Regions from separate parts of the Dongia soli genome, predicted to be linked through region 3. Evidence: riboswitches for the same ligand, from Rfam matches in the RefSeq annotation. Region 3 holds a riboswitch; each other region holds the start of a gene.
The links. A riboswitch is a leader RNA that binds a small molecule or an ion and turns the genes downstream of it on or off. The one in region 3 is predicted to bind S-adenosylmethionine.
Positions count from the first base shown of each region.

Region 1: it holds a riboswitch for S-adenosylmethionine, as region 3 does, so the genes downstream of both, metZ (O-succinylhomoserine sulfhydrylase) here and SMD27_RS06825 (hypothetical protein) in region 3, are expected to answer to the same signal.
Region 2: it holds a riboswitch for S-adenosylmethionine, as region 3 does, so the genes downstream of both, SMD27_RS22840 (homoserine O-succinyltransferase) here and SMD27_RS06825 (hypothetical protein) in region 3, are expected to answer to the same signal.

Region 1 is NZ_JAXCLW010000001.1:12,967-17,535, forward strand. Features, by position in the region: gene SMD27_RS00075 (protein meaA) at 1-93, opposite strand, end outside; partial or broken gene SMD27_RS00080 (GFA family protein) at 295-642, opposite strand; gene metZ (O-succinylhomoserine sulfhydrylase) at 708-1,904, opposite strand; SAM riboswitch at 1,981-2,055, opposite strand; gene SMD27_RS00090 (hypothetical protein) at 2,331-2,900, shown strand; gene SMD27_RS00095 (response regulator transcription factor) at 2,893-3,624, shown strand; gene SMD27_RS00100 (sensor histidine kinase) at 3,617-4,569, shown strand, end outside.
Region 2 is NZ_JAXCLW010000012.1:59,011-63,579, reverse strand. Features, by position in the region: gene SMD27_RS22845 (VOC family protein) at 1-472, opposite strand, end outside; gene SMD27_RS22840 (homoserine O-succinyltransferase) at 886-1,824, opposite strand; SAM riboswitch at 1,856-1,933, opposite strand; gene SMD27_RS22835 (proline iminopeptidase-family hydrolase) at 2,062-2,958, opposite strand; gene betI (transcriptional regulator BetI) at 2,948-4,000, opposite strand; gene SMD27_RS22825 (aspartate aminotransferase family protein) at 4,239-4,569, shown strand, end outside.
Region 3 is NZ_JAXCLW010000002.1:51,374-55,942, reverse strand. Features, by position in the region: gene SMD27_RS06840 (metal ABC transporter solute-binding protein, Zn/Mn family) at 1-163, shown strand, start outside; gene SMD27_RS06835 (metal ABC transporter ATP-binding protein) at 174-1,046, shown strand; gene SMD27_RS06830 (metal ABC transporter permease) at 1,039-1,845, shown strand; gene SMD27_RS06825 (hypothetical protein) at 1,861-2,244, opposite strand; SAM-I-IV-variant riboswitch at 2,213-2,320, opposite strand; gene SMD27_RS06820 (GNAT family N-acetyltransferase) at 2,454-2,915, shown strand; gene SMD27_RS06815 (AsmA-like C-terminal region-containing protein) at 2,946-3,809, opposite strand; partial or broken gene SMD27_RS24120 (AsmA family protein) at 4,482-4,569, opposite strand, start outside.

The sequences.
Region 1 (4,569 bases), on a different contig from region 3:
CGCTGAGGAATGACCGGAATAGGTCCGGAATAGCCAGGGCTGATCCCGCTTGGATCTCTGGTTTTTTGCCCGTTCGTCGGCCGGTTTCTTCATGTCTGTTCTCCCCATCCTCATGCTGCACCGCAATATAGCGGGGGAAGAAAGGTGACGGCAAGACAGCGCGGCTGCCTGAATAACGCGGAAACGACATCCGGCTCTTATCCGGCGGTCAGTCGGCGTCGTAAGGCGGATCTTCCGGCCAGCGCGGCAGGTGATGGACAAAGCGAGCCAAGAAACTTGCTTCGATGCCCAGCCATGACTACTTGGCGCCAGAGCATTCGCATCGTCCAGAGTACCCAACATCACGCCGACAGAGCGCTGCTCGTCATCGGTCATATAAATCGGTGTACCGCAGTCTCGGCAAAAATGCCTAGAGGCTATGCCGGATGACTTGAAGGTGGCGGCGCGGCCCTTGGTGATCTCAAACTGATCGACCGGCACCTGGGCCCAAGCCGAGACCGGCGCGCCGCTCCAGCGGCGGCACATATCGCAGTGACAATAATCGGTGGTCGCGTGGTCAGGTGTGAGGCGATAGCGAATGGCACCACAGAGACAACCGCCTTCGAGAATTTTATCGGCGTGATCCCTATCGGCCGGCGCCATCTACCTTCCCTTTCCGGTACCAGGCGCCAGCCGACATTATAGCCTGCTGCTTGCGCAGCTTCGCGTTAAGCGGCCTTCAGCGCCTCGAGCAGATCATCGAGCAGATCATCGACATCCTCAAGTCCGATCGAAAGACGGATCATGCCCTCGTCGATACCCTGCTTCGCCCGTTGCTCCACCGTCAGCCGCTGATGCGTGGTGGTCGCCGGATGGGTCGCCAGAGACTTCGAATCACCGAGATTGTTGGAGATCAGCACCAGCTTCAGCGCATTCAGGAAACGGAAGGCGGACGCCTTGCCGCCGGCCAAGTCGAAACCGACCATCGTACCGCCCGCCGCCATCTGCCGGCGTGCCAATTCCGCCTGGGGATGGCTGTCCAGCGTAGGATAATGAACCTGCTTCAGCTTGCTGTGTCCCTGCAGCTTCTGCGCGATCTTGAGGGCATTGGCGCTTTGCTTTTGCACCCGAAGTTCCAGCGTCTCCAGACCCTTCAACAGGATCCAGGCATTCATCGGCGAAAGCGATGGGCCGGTATGGCGGAGGAACGGCTGCAAGGTTTCTTCGATGAACTTGCGGCTGCCGAGGATGACACCACCCAGCGACCGGCCCTGGCCGTCGATATGCTTGGTCGCCGAATAGACCACGACGTCCGCGCCTTGCTTCAGCGGCTGCTGCAGCAGTGGCGTCGCGAAGACATTGTCGACCACCACACAGGCGCCGGCTTTATGGGCGAGTTCGGCCACCGCGGGCACATCGACCAGACGCAGACCGGGATTTGACGGCGTCTCGAGGAACACTGCCTTGGTCGGCTTGGAGAGGGCATCGCGCCATTGATTGAGATCCCGCCCGTCGACAAAGGCTGTCTCCACGCCCCATTTGGGCAGGATTTCCCCGACGATATACTGACAGGAACCAAATAGCGCATCGGAGGCGACCACCCGGTCACCCGCCTTCACTTGGCATGCCAGCGCAGCGAATACCGCCGCCATCCCGCTGGCCGTCGCCCGCGCCATTTCAGCACCTTCGAGCAGCGCCATGCGCTCTTCGAACATCGAGACGGTGGGATTCCCGAAACGGGAATAGACGAAACGCGGCTGGCTGTTGTCGAACGCCGCTTCGGCCTCCTCGGCGGTTTCATAGACATAGCCGGACGTCATGAAAATGGCTTCGGATGTTTCTTTATATTGCGACCGCAACTGGCCGCCATGCACCAGGCGGGTTGCCGGGCGCCAATTTGGCTGGATGTCTCGCTTGACCGTCATTCTCGCTTCTCCCGCCGGGCATCGATTCGCCCGGGCACTAACTGGGCACAAAAAAACCTCGACCGGACAGGTCGAGGTGATATGCCTCTTGACCTTTTAGCTGCTTGTTTAACGTGGCCGCAATCCGGTTCAAATCACCACGAACGGAGGGAAGTATTCATGCAGCAGGACGATTGTCAACAGGCGCCGGCAAGATCGGCTGTATCACCGTTGCGTGACCCGGCCGCTATGCGTCGATATCCCCTTGTGAAGCGCAAAGTATTGTGCAGCATCTCCCGTGGGTATCCACTTCAGGTTGTCCTGGATCAGGCAATTGTGGATTTCGGTTACACAAGAAGGTTAAAAATGCCGTCCATTGCCGTTCCTCGGTAGTTAAGCAAGAATACGGACATGCAAGATCCGACACCACCCTCGATATCCCGCCCCTTGAGCCGATCAGATGCGCGGTCGGCCTGGCTTCGTCGCTGCCGGCTGGTGAGCCATAGTCTCGTGCTTTTGTCGCTGGCCGGTTGCGACAGTTCTGTTTTTCCGTGGCTGCCGGTGGAGCCGATGCCGGCCCAACAGGCGTCGAAAGCCGGGGAGCCCAGCGTCACCCGGGGCAAACCTGCTTCCAGCCCCTCGACGACCCGAACCAAGGCGACCAAGCCAAAAGCAAAAAAACAGACCACGTCCAATCCGGCAGCAGCGGCACCGAGCGAACCAGCAACACCTGAACCGACGGAAGAGGCACCCCCGCCCCCGGCAGCCGGCCAGCCCAATGACATGATCGGCCAGAACGAGGCCGGCATCCGGTCGCTGGTGGGCGATCCCGCGACCACCCGGAACGAGGGATCGACCACGGTCTGGTCTTACCGGAAAGAGGGATGTGCCTTGGACCTTTTTCTATTCTACGACGTTAAGACGGGTGAACGTCGGGTCCTGACCTATGAAATAAAACCGGAATCGACGGACAACAACGCTATACAGGTTTGTTACGACAAGTTCCGCAATGTCTAAAGCCGCGCCCCCAATCATTGTCGTTGTCGATGATGACGATCTTTTTCGTCCCTTGCTGGTCGGCAATCTGCGCGAAGCCGAATATGAGGTCAGCGATTTTCCGGCACCGGATGCCCTGCTTCAGCACCTGAAGCAAAATGTCATTGAGGCCGATCTATTTATCCTGGACTGGAAGATGCCGGGCATGACCGGTTTCGAGTTGCTGAAGGAACTACGAGACTTGGGCATCGCCACGCCGGCTTTGTTCCTGACTTCCCTCGACGACGTGCTTTATGAAGAATCCGCCTTGCGCGAAGGTGCTGCGGATTTCGTCGGCAAGACCCGCAGCTTCGCGATTTTGCGTCACCGCATTGAACGGATCCTCGGCGCGCTGCCCGCCAATCCTTCGACCAGCCCGGCAGCGCCAGCCAATATCGGTGCCCTGACCCTGGACAGCGCACAGCATCGCGTTACGTGGCGCGACAAAGTCGTCGAGTTGACCCTGGGCGAATTTCGGGCCGTGGAACTGCTGGCCACATCCGGGCGCGATGTTAGCTATCGTGAAATCTACGACACCATGCGGGGGGAAAATTTCATCGCCGGGGCCGGGCCGGAAGGCTACCGTGCCAATGTTCGCGCCCTGGTGAAACGGATCCGACAGAAATTCACCGAAGCGGATAGCGGTTTCACCGCCATCGAGAATTACCCCGGTTACGGCTATCGGTGGAAGTCGGGCAATGCATAGAGTTTTGCGGCTTTTTGGGGGATCGCTCACCGCAAAGCTTCTGCTGCTGGCCATTGTCTTTCTGGTTGTGCCGGCGATCCTCTATGGCCGGTTCGAAAACGCGGATCGCGAACGCCAGGAATTGCTGCTGCGAAATCTGCAGATCCAGGGCCGGCTGGTCGCGCAAAGCCTGGAAACCGGGTTGCGGTCTTTGGGTCCCAAAGCTGTGGTCGAGGCCGCGAAGGTGGTCGATGAACTGGGCCGCGGCGAATTGCGCATCAAATTGCTGCTGCGCCCGACCGGCCAAGGCGACAGCTTCTATTATGTCGCCTCCAGTCCGCATGTCGATGCTGGCTATTTAAAGGCCGAGCAGCAGAGCCTTACCGATACCGGCGTTCTCTCCCATGTCGAACAGAGCTGCGGGGGAAATCAGCCACTTTCCACCCAGTTCACCACCCCATCGGGTCAGATCGAGCTGCTCACCTCGATCACGCCCTTCTATACCGATCTCGGTTGCTGGGCCGTCATCACCGCTTACGCCCAGAGCGATCTCGCCGGCGCCTCGTTGACACAACCTTTCGCCCAGACGCCGGCTGTCCGTTTGGCCGCTTTGTTTTATGGCCTGATCGCCGTTCTGTTCCTGATCCTCGGCGGCACCATGTGGTTGAGCTTGCGGCGCTTTGCCGATCTCGCCCGGCAGATTCGCCGCGGCCGCACGCCGGTCGGCCGATCCTTCGCAGAAGCCTCGCCCGTGCCCGAACTGGCATCCGTGGCTGGCGAGTTCGATCGGCTGGTCGCCACCCTCCACGCCTCGGCCCGCAGCATCCGGGATGCCGCGGAGGAGAATGCCCATGCCTTCAAGGCGCCGCTGGCGGCAATCGCCCAATCCCTCGAGCCGCTCCGACGGCTGACCGAGAATGAGCCGCGCGGTCAACATGCCGTGCAGGTTATCGACCGGGCGATTAC
Region 2 (4,569 bases), on a different contig from region 3:
AGCCATTGCCATCGGGATCGCGGAACGAGGCGAATGAGCGATAGCTGCGACGCTCGGGATTCGGACCGCCGACCCGAAGCCGGCCAAATAGATAAGGCTCGTCCGCGCCGTCATGCACGTCGCCGCCGTCATGGAACACCTCGCTGATTGCGACGCCGCGGCCAAGCAGGTCGTCACGGGCGGCCGCTATATCGGAGACGATCAGATACAGGCCCTGGGCCGAGCCCGGTGCCGCCGCGGTGACATTTTTGCCGAAGATGACCGAGCCGCCGGAGCCAGGCGGCGTGAACTGGATCACACGGAAACTGTCGCCGCCGGCGAAATCGGCATCGAGCCTCCAACCGAGGCTCGCATAGAACGCCTTCGCGCGGTCAACGTCAGAAACCGGGATGACAACGACTTCGAGTTTTGTGTCGAGCGTTCGCGCTCTGGTCCCGTTTGCAGTTTCTTCGCGCAGCGATGTACTGCTCATGTCGAACTCCTTAGGTTTGGAATGCCTTAAGAGTGACGGCGATCAGGCCGAAGCCGGAGCTTCGGTAAATCTACCATACAGGCCGTGGATTGGCTTGCTTCAAAAGCAGCCTTGCGAAGCCCTGGCCATCACGAATGCACGCCAGCTCCTCGGCCAGCCGCCGCAAAGTAGCGTTCTTCAGTTGCAACGATGGGCCCTCGGGTCAAGCCCGAGTGTGACAACCTGGCCGGATGTCGGCATTGTGCCAAGGGGAATGGTTGTGCTTCCGGTCATTGCACACGGATCATGCACACTTGCTGTCACCCACGGACTTGATGCGAGGGTCCACGGCAGAGGCCGCTACGCCGTCACGTGAGGCGGGCAACCTTGTTGCCGCCAAGGTCGTGCAATGAGCGTCGTCGACAGGCCGGCCTTCAGGCCGTCTGCTTAAGCGCCGCCTGGCCGATTTCAGCGATATCGAAAGGTGTCGTCTGGTAGATCTCGTTGATCCAGTTGGCGATCAGGAGATGCGCATGCGACCGCCAGAGATTGCGCGGCGGCTGAGACGCATCGTCATTCGGGAAATAGTTGAGCGGCAGCTTGATCGGCACATTGGCCTTGAGATCGCGGAAATATTCGTCCGACAGCGAGGTCGAATCGTATTCAAGATGATCGAGGATATAGAGGCGCCGGTCCTTGGCATCCTCGATGATCGAGGCACCCTGCTCCTCGCAATAGGTCAGCAGGTTGAGGTCGCAACAGCCGGCGACATCCTCCACCGCGATCTTGGCCCAGCGCGAGACCGGCACGGCGAAATCGTCGGAGAAGCCGTTGAGATAGGCCGAGGACGGCTTCACGACCTTCTGGCGGAAGATGCCGAAGGCCTTCTCGCTGAGCTGATGTTTCGGCAGGCCGTGGAAATGATAGAGCGCGGCCATCGCCCCCCAGCAGACATTCACCGTCGAATGCACATGGGTGCGTGTCCAATCGAAGATATCCTGCAATTCGCGCCAATAGGTGACGTCCTCATAGGGGATCGTCTCGACCGGGGCGCCAGTGATGATGAATCCGTCGAACTTGCGGTGCCGCGCCGTCTCCCAGGACTGGTAGAAGGTGAGCAGGTGATCTTCCGCCGTATTCTTCGATTTGTGATTGCCGATGCGGATCAGCGACAGCTCGACCTGGAGCGGCGTCGCACCGAGCAGGCGCGCCATCTGCAGCTCGGTCTTGATCTTGTTCGGCATCAGATTGAGGAGCCCGATCTGCAGCGGGCGGATGTCCTGGCGGATCGCCACCGCCTCGGTCATGACGCGCACGCCCTCGTTCACCAGGGCGTTGAATGCAGGGAGCTTGTCAGGAATCTTGATCGGCATAACGGTCACCAAAAACGAAAAATATATCGCCTCTGGTCCGCACGCGGCCCTTTAGCGATTTTTTTAACGTGGCTGCAAGCCGGCCGGCCAAATCACCACGAACTGGCTCTTTCTATAGCGAATCCCATCCCCGCCGTCTAGGGGGCGGGCCCGCGGTTCTCCGGGGGCAGGCTTGCATCCGGCACTGGACTGGGCCCTCTAAAACCCGGCCTCCTAGCGGGGAGGCAGCAGGCAGCCTTACCCCAGCGGATCGAGAAAAGCCCGCAATCGGGCCAGATAGGCTTCCGGCTGTTCGACCGGAGCGAGGTGGGAGGCATCGGCGATTACAGCGACCTGGGCACCCGGCACCAGCTTGGCGAAATCGCGGCAGGCGGCGGGGGTCGCCTCGTCATATTCGCCGCAGATGAACAAGGTGGGCGCGGCGATATCGGGCAGGCGCGGCGTCACGTCGAACTGCCGCAGGCTGCCGGTCGAGGTGAATTCCGCCGGGCCCCACATGGTCTGATAGACATTCATATTGCCGTTATTCATCGTCGTGGTGACGATCTCCGGCCAGGGATCGAGGCGGCAGAGATGGCGGCGGTAGAAGAAATCGACCGCCGCCTGATAAGCGGGATCATCGAGTGCGGCCTCACCCAGCAGGAGCGAGGCATGCGGTTCCGGTAGCGCACGGCAATAGGCGGCATTGTCGGCAATCCAGCGATCGGTATTGATCAGCGGCCCGGCGAGGGTGACGCTTTTCAAGCCGGCGGGGCGCTGCGCGGCATATTCCGCCGCCAGGCTGCCGCCCCAGGAATTGCCGTAGAGATGCAACTCCGTCAGGCCGATATCCTCACGGATGGCGTCGATTTCCGAGAGATAGCGTTCCACTGTCCAGTTACGCGGATCCTTGGTGCGGTCGGAACGGCCGCAATCGAGCTGATCATAGAAGATGACCCGCCGCGTATCGGCCAAAGCGGTCAAGGGCAGCAGATAGTCATGCTGCATCCCCGGCCCGCCATGAAGCACCAGAAGCGGCGCCCGCCCCGGATGCGAATCGCCATTGCTGCGATACCAGACGCGCCCACCGGGCACATCGATCCAGCCGCTGGTTTGGGGGGCAGGATAAGCGGGTGCCGGATGATCAGTTGTCATTATGCTCGCCTCGTATCGCCTTGCCGGCGCGCAACGCATCCAATGCAGCGCGGTCGCGCAGAGCCTGTTCCTGTTGCTGGGCCAGGCGCGCTTCGAACAGGCGCTGGGCTTCCTCGTGAATGAGACCGTAGACTTCGAACCAGAGCTGGGCATCGGTCGCCGGGATGAGACGCCCCATCTGCCAGGAACTCGGCTCGCCCCGCCCTTCCAGCCAGCTTTCCAGAGTCTTCACCGAAACGCCGACAGCTGCGGCAAGAGCCTCGCGCTTCAGCTTGCCGACCGGTTCCAGGCGCTTGCGCAAGGCGACCGCCAGCCGCGCCCGATGGGCGTCGCGGCCCTGTATATCGGGATCGATGGCCGGGCTCACATTGCCGAAAACACCATCGTTCTGCCCCTCCAGCTTGCGCCGGGGCCCGCCTTCCGACGGTCGGCCGCCAGCGAAATGAGCGGGAAAGACCGAGGCGAGATAGATTCGGCAGACCCGCTTCGCTTCCGAGCGGTTGAAGGCTTTGGGATCGATCAGGCAGTCGAACCAAAGGCCGTCGATCATGGCATTCAGGCCGACGGCGATCTCCCGCCCCTCGATCTCCTGATAGCCGCCTTCGGCAATGATGCGGTTGCAGAGGGTTTCGGTCTGCTGCAGATAATCGCCTTCCAGCCGCGAGACCACTTCGTGGTAAGCGGAATTGCTGCGCGCCTCGGCCCAGAAGGCGTACCAGATCGAGACTTTTTCGAAATTGCAGACCGAGGGATGGAAGTCGGCCTCGATCATCGCATCGAGTCCCGCCGCCGGCGAGACTTTGCCCTTGTTGATCGCCGATTGCCACAGCGTGGAATATTCATCGGCGATCTGTTCCAAGGTCGCGACCAGCAATTGCTCCTTGGATTTAAAGTAGAAATTGACGATGCCGGGCGATAAACCCGCCTCGCTCGCCACCTGTGTCAGGGTCGCATTGGCATAGCCGAACCGGCCGATGGCGCGGATGGTCGCATCGATCAATTGCTTGCGGCGCACCTCTTTGGATGCTTCAGGCTTCGCCATTTTACCCCTCATAAGGCCCCTTTTGGCGTCGCGTAACCTATCAGGATTCGCAGGGTAAAACATTGAAGAATTTCGCTTTGCTGCGCTTGCGAAATTAAATGATCATTTAATGCAGTAGACAAATTCCGGCCGCTCACCTAGGATTTCTATATCGTTATTTAATATGGTTGCTTCCCCAGCGACAGCAACCGCGCAAATTTCGACGCAAACTAGGGATGACCTACGGGAGCTTTTCATTATGACTTCGATCAAAACCCAGAGACGCAACCTCGCCAAGTCGCAGGCGCACTATAAAGAAGCGCTGAAACATATGCCGCTCGGCGTCAGCTCGAACTTCCGCTATTGGGGCGACGAGCAGACCGTGTTCGTGAAGCACGGCAAGGGTGCCCGCCTCTGGGACATTGATGGCAACGAATATATCGATTACCGCCTGGGTTATGGCCCAGCGATCCTCGGCCATTGCCATCCGGATGTCGATGCCGCCGCGCGCGAAGCCCAGCCGGTCGGCACTGTCTATGCGCTGGGGACCGAGAAGGAAGTCACCGTCGCCAAGCTCATTAAGGAGATGA
Region 3 (4,569 bases):
CCGCCTCCTTGATCTTGCCAAAGCTTCCGGCATCCCAATCGTAGGTGTCAGTGAAACGGAGCCAGCCGACAAGACCTACCAGGAATGGATGTTGGACCAGCTGACGGCACTCGAAAAAGCGCTGTCACCAGTACCGGCCGGCGTCACCACAACAACGCAGTAAGATGAATTGCATGGCGTCGACTTCCATTCCGGCAATCGAGCTTGAGCAGGTGACGATCGCTCTGGGCGGCCGCTTCATTCTCAGCGATGTGAGCCTATCCATTGGCGATGGCGAATTCATCGGTGTTCTGGGCCCCAATGGCGCAGGTAAAACGACACTGATGCGCGCCCTTCTCGGCCTCGTCAGACCATCCTCGGGACAGGTCACGGTTCTCGGCGAGCAGGCCGTCCGCGGAAATCCGGCAATCGGCTATATGCCGCAATTGCGCAGCCTAGCGCCGCATCTCGCTTTGCGCGGCTGGGATTTCGTCGCCAGTGGTGTAGATGGCCATCGCTGGGGCCTGCCCCTCCTCAATCCCGCGCGACGCCAGGTCGTTTCGGAAGCGATCGAGTTGGTCGGTGCGACGAATCTTGCCCAACGCCCGCTGAGTGATCTGTCGGGCGGCGAGCGGCAACGATTGATGCTCGCTCAGGCCTTGCTGGGTCGGCCCAAGCTGCTCCTGCTGGATGAACCGCTGATCAGCCTAGATCCGCATCATCAGAGGGTGGTGGTGGAACTTGTGCGCGACGTCCAGCGACGGCTTGGAATCGCGGTTCTGTTCAGCGCGCATGAGCTAAATCCGCTCCTGGCGGCAATGGACCGGGTCCTTTATCTCGGCAACGGCCATGCCGCTCTTGGTACCGTCGATCAGGTTATCAACGGGCAAGTCCTGTCGCGGCTATATGGCTCCAACATCGAGGTCATTCGCATCAACGAGCGCATCTTCGTGATGTCCGGCGAGCATGACATGGAGCGTGACGCCCATATGCATGAGAACGGCCACAATCACGGCCATGACCATGCGCATAGCCATGATCCCCATAATGGGCGCCGTCATGCTTAACTATGATTTCATGCAGCATGCTTTCGCCGCCGCCGGCATCGTCGCCATCGTTGCGGGCGTTGTCGGCTTTTTCCTCGTATTGCGCGGCCAGACCTTTGCCGGCCATGCCTTGTCGCATGTCGGCTTTGCCGGTGCGACGGGTGCAATCCTCATCGGTGGATCGCCACTTTCCGGCCTGATCGCTTTCACGCTTCTGGCCGGGATCGGTATGGGAGCTTTAGGTGACAAGCTAAGCGGCCGTGATGTCGCGATCGGTGTGATTTTGTCCCTGTCGCTTGGGCTTGGCTTGCTGTTCCTGCATTTTTTCACGGCTTATGCGACCCAGGCGACCGCGCTGCTCTTCGGCAATGTCTTCGGCGTCAGCGATAGCACGTTGTTGGTCCTGTTCGGGATCGGCGCCGCTGCGCTCATCGCCTTGGGGGTGATCGCCCGGCCGCTGCTATTTGCCAGCCTTCAGCCCGAGCTGGCCGAGGCGAAGGGTGTGTCGCTGCGCCTGGTCTCTATCTTGTTTCTGGCCATCGTCGCTTTGGCCGTTTCCGCCTGCGCGCAGGTTGTGGGCGTGCTGCTGGTCTTTGCCCTTATGGTCGGACCGGCGGCGACCGCACAGCGGCTGACCAGCCGGCTCGGCCTCGGCGTAGCTCTGTCTGCCGGATTGGCTTTGGTTGAAGCTTGGCTCGGCCTTGTCCTCGCTTACTATACCGATTGGCCTGCAAGCTTTTGGATCACCGCCCTCAGCGCCCTCGCCTACTTTGCCAGCCTCGCCGGCCATCGACGTGCCGCCGCCATTCCGGCCCATTGAACCTCAGTCTTGATTTCAGTCCCTGAATTTATCGCGCACCCAATCCCGCGCCTGGTCGACCGCCTCACCTTCGATGGCTTTCTCCAGGTAAACCGTCAGCCCTTCGGCCCTTGGCGATTGCAGGGCTTTACTTGGCATAATTTTATCCGGCACGACCCGGTAGACATGAGTCCACAAGCCGAAGCGGCGATGCACTACCGCATAAATCAGGCTTCGCTCGGCAATGCCCCGGCGATTGCGGTACAGACAAGTGCATATAAAAATCGCGTCGTCTTCCGGGCTGATCACCAGAGACAGGTCGGGCACGATATCGATACTATCAGGCATTAAAATCCCTCCTAAAACACAGGAGGGCTGACGCAGCGGCTTGGTCCCGTTTGGTTGCCGGTCCGGCCACATCCCCCGGTCTCGGGGCACCACCTTGCGCGGGTACGCAGGTTGGCGTTGGGCGTCAGCCCAACTCTTGATGCGAGGGTGACAAATACGCCCGGCTATGGCGAACGTCAAGAGGGCAACCAAAACCATGAGAGGCAGTGGCCGTCGCCTGCCGCTTCATGGCGCCAGACGCCATTTCGCTATATGATGGCGGCGGCAGACGAGGCCAGGCCATGCTGCGGACCGATATCGATATCCGAATTGCTACCACCGAAGACGCAGCAGCGATCAGCCGCACGATCTTGAATGCCTTGCACGAAACCAATGCGCGTGATTATGCACCGCCGGTTATCGAACGGATCGCCGCCAGTTTTGGCCCTCACCACATCGCCCGGGAACTCGCGGGCCGCCATTTCCTGGTCGCCACCTTGCGCGACGACGTTGTCGGTACGGTCAGCCTGGAAAAGAACGTCCTACGCTGCTTCTTCGTCGACCCGGTCTATCACCGCCAGGGTGTCGGCACGGCGCTTCTGGAGGAAATCGAAGGCTTGGCAGCGGCCAATGGATATTTTTCTCTCGCCGTTGCGGCCTCGGTCACGGCCGAGCATTTCTATCGCCGGCGCGGCTTCACTGCCTTGCGAAATGTCATGCAAGGAAGTGTCCGGGTCATTCTCATGACCAAGGAACTTGACTGAAAGGCTGGGGAGTGGCGCGCCAAGAGCGACCTATTGCTGGCTACAGCGGTTCCCATCCGCGAGTTGACGAAGCGACGCTGGAAGCTTTCCTGCCTGCTCCGCGCCTGCTTGCTTCGAAACCGATTTGCTTGCCGGCCGGATTTTTGGGTTTCGCCAATTGCCCGCGATTTGCAAGGGGACATCCAATGCGAAGAATCCCGTCGAATCCGCTTCGCTCTGCAAAAAAAGATCGACGTTCTGATTCAACAGATCGATGCGCCCTTCACCGTTGAGATTGGCTTCCGGCGTGCGCAGCTTGAAGGATTCGATTGTTCCCATGCCGTTCTTCAGTTGCATCACGCCGAGCATACAGGAAATTTTGGCGGTTCCCGTGCCGCGCCGGAACAAGGCGCGAAGATCGGTCGCAATCTTTTCTAGCAGCGCGCGTGCAATCCGTCCGTCCGTCACGGATAAGACCAGTGCGCCATCGCTGGTCTTCAGACCTTCGCCAAGGGTGGCACCGCGCAAATTGATGACCGCTTTTCCATCGACACGGCCCTGAACATCGGCGGATTCACCGAACAGGAGATTGATGAAGCGCTCGATCTTGCCGTCTTCCAGCGCCAAGGATGCCGTGAGACGGCTGCCATCCCCTTCCGGCTTTAGCACTCCAGCTACGTAAAATCGGGAACTCGCCAGGTTAAATCGCGTCTCGCTCAGGGTCACATCGCCGGGGCCGACCTTGCCATCCAAATACAGATCGCCAAGCCGAATATTGCCATAGACCATCTGCTTGGCCGCAATTCTGGCGGCGATGCGTGGTGCATTCTCATCTGGCGTTTGCAATGAAAGCTTGGTCCATCCTTTTTCAGAGGACTTTTGCTCGGCATCGTCGCCTTCATCCTTGGCGAGCAATTTATCCAGGTTCAGCTCATCGAAAGCCAGGTCGACCGAAACGTCATCCGTCGCGCCGCGGTTTCCCTCCAAGACCGTAAACTTGCCTTTGAAGCTGCTCGTCGCGATGCTGCCCTTGCTATCCATCAAGTTCCAAAGGTTGCCCTGTCGCGACAGATCCGCCGTGAGCGTGGCCGCCGGGTCGGTCGACAATTTCATGTGGAAGATGCTGAGTATATCGCTCAACTTGTCGGTCGTAATTCGGATTGGTCCCTGAACCCCTTCGAAGTCGAGTGGTTCTCGCATTGTGCCGGTGAAATCCAGCTTCGCGGAATGGCGCCGAAGCGAAAAAGTTGTGCCGAAAGGAACGGTCGCATCGCGCATCGTGGTGAAGGACTGGGTCTGTCCTTTCAGCCGGATGTCCGCATCGTTATAGGCACCGTCAGCTTGGACTTCCACCAGAGCATCATCACCAGTCGCTCCAATGGTGACATCATCCAATCTGATCTTCAAAACATGGTCGCTATATGTCTTGTAGGTGACGAGACCATCCCGCAAGACAAAATCCAGCAAGGTCGGAAATTGCCGCCGATTTTTCGGTACGACCGACAAGCCGCTTTCTTGATCCGGCTGCGAACTTCGAGATCCCGATTCGAAGCGCCAGTTTCCGATACCCTCGGCGTTCCGCTCAAGGATCAGCGTGGGTTTCGTGATCGTAAGATGTTGATAGCGCAGAACGCCGGACAAAAGCGCTTTAGCATCGATTTCTGCGCTCACGTGC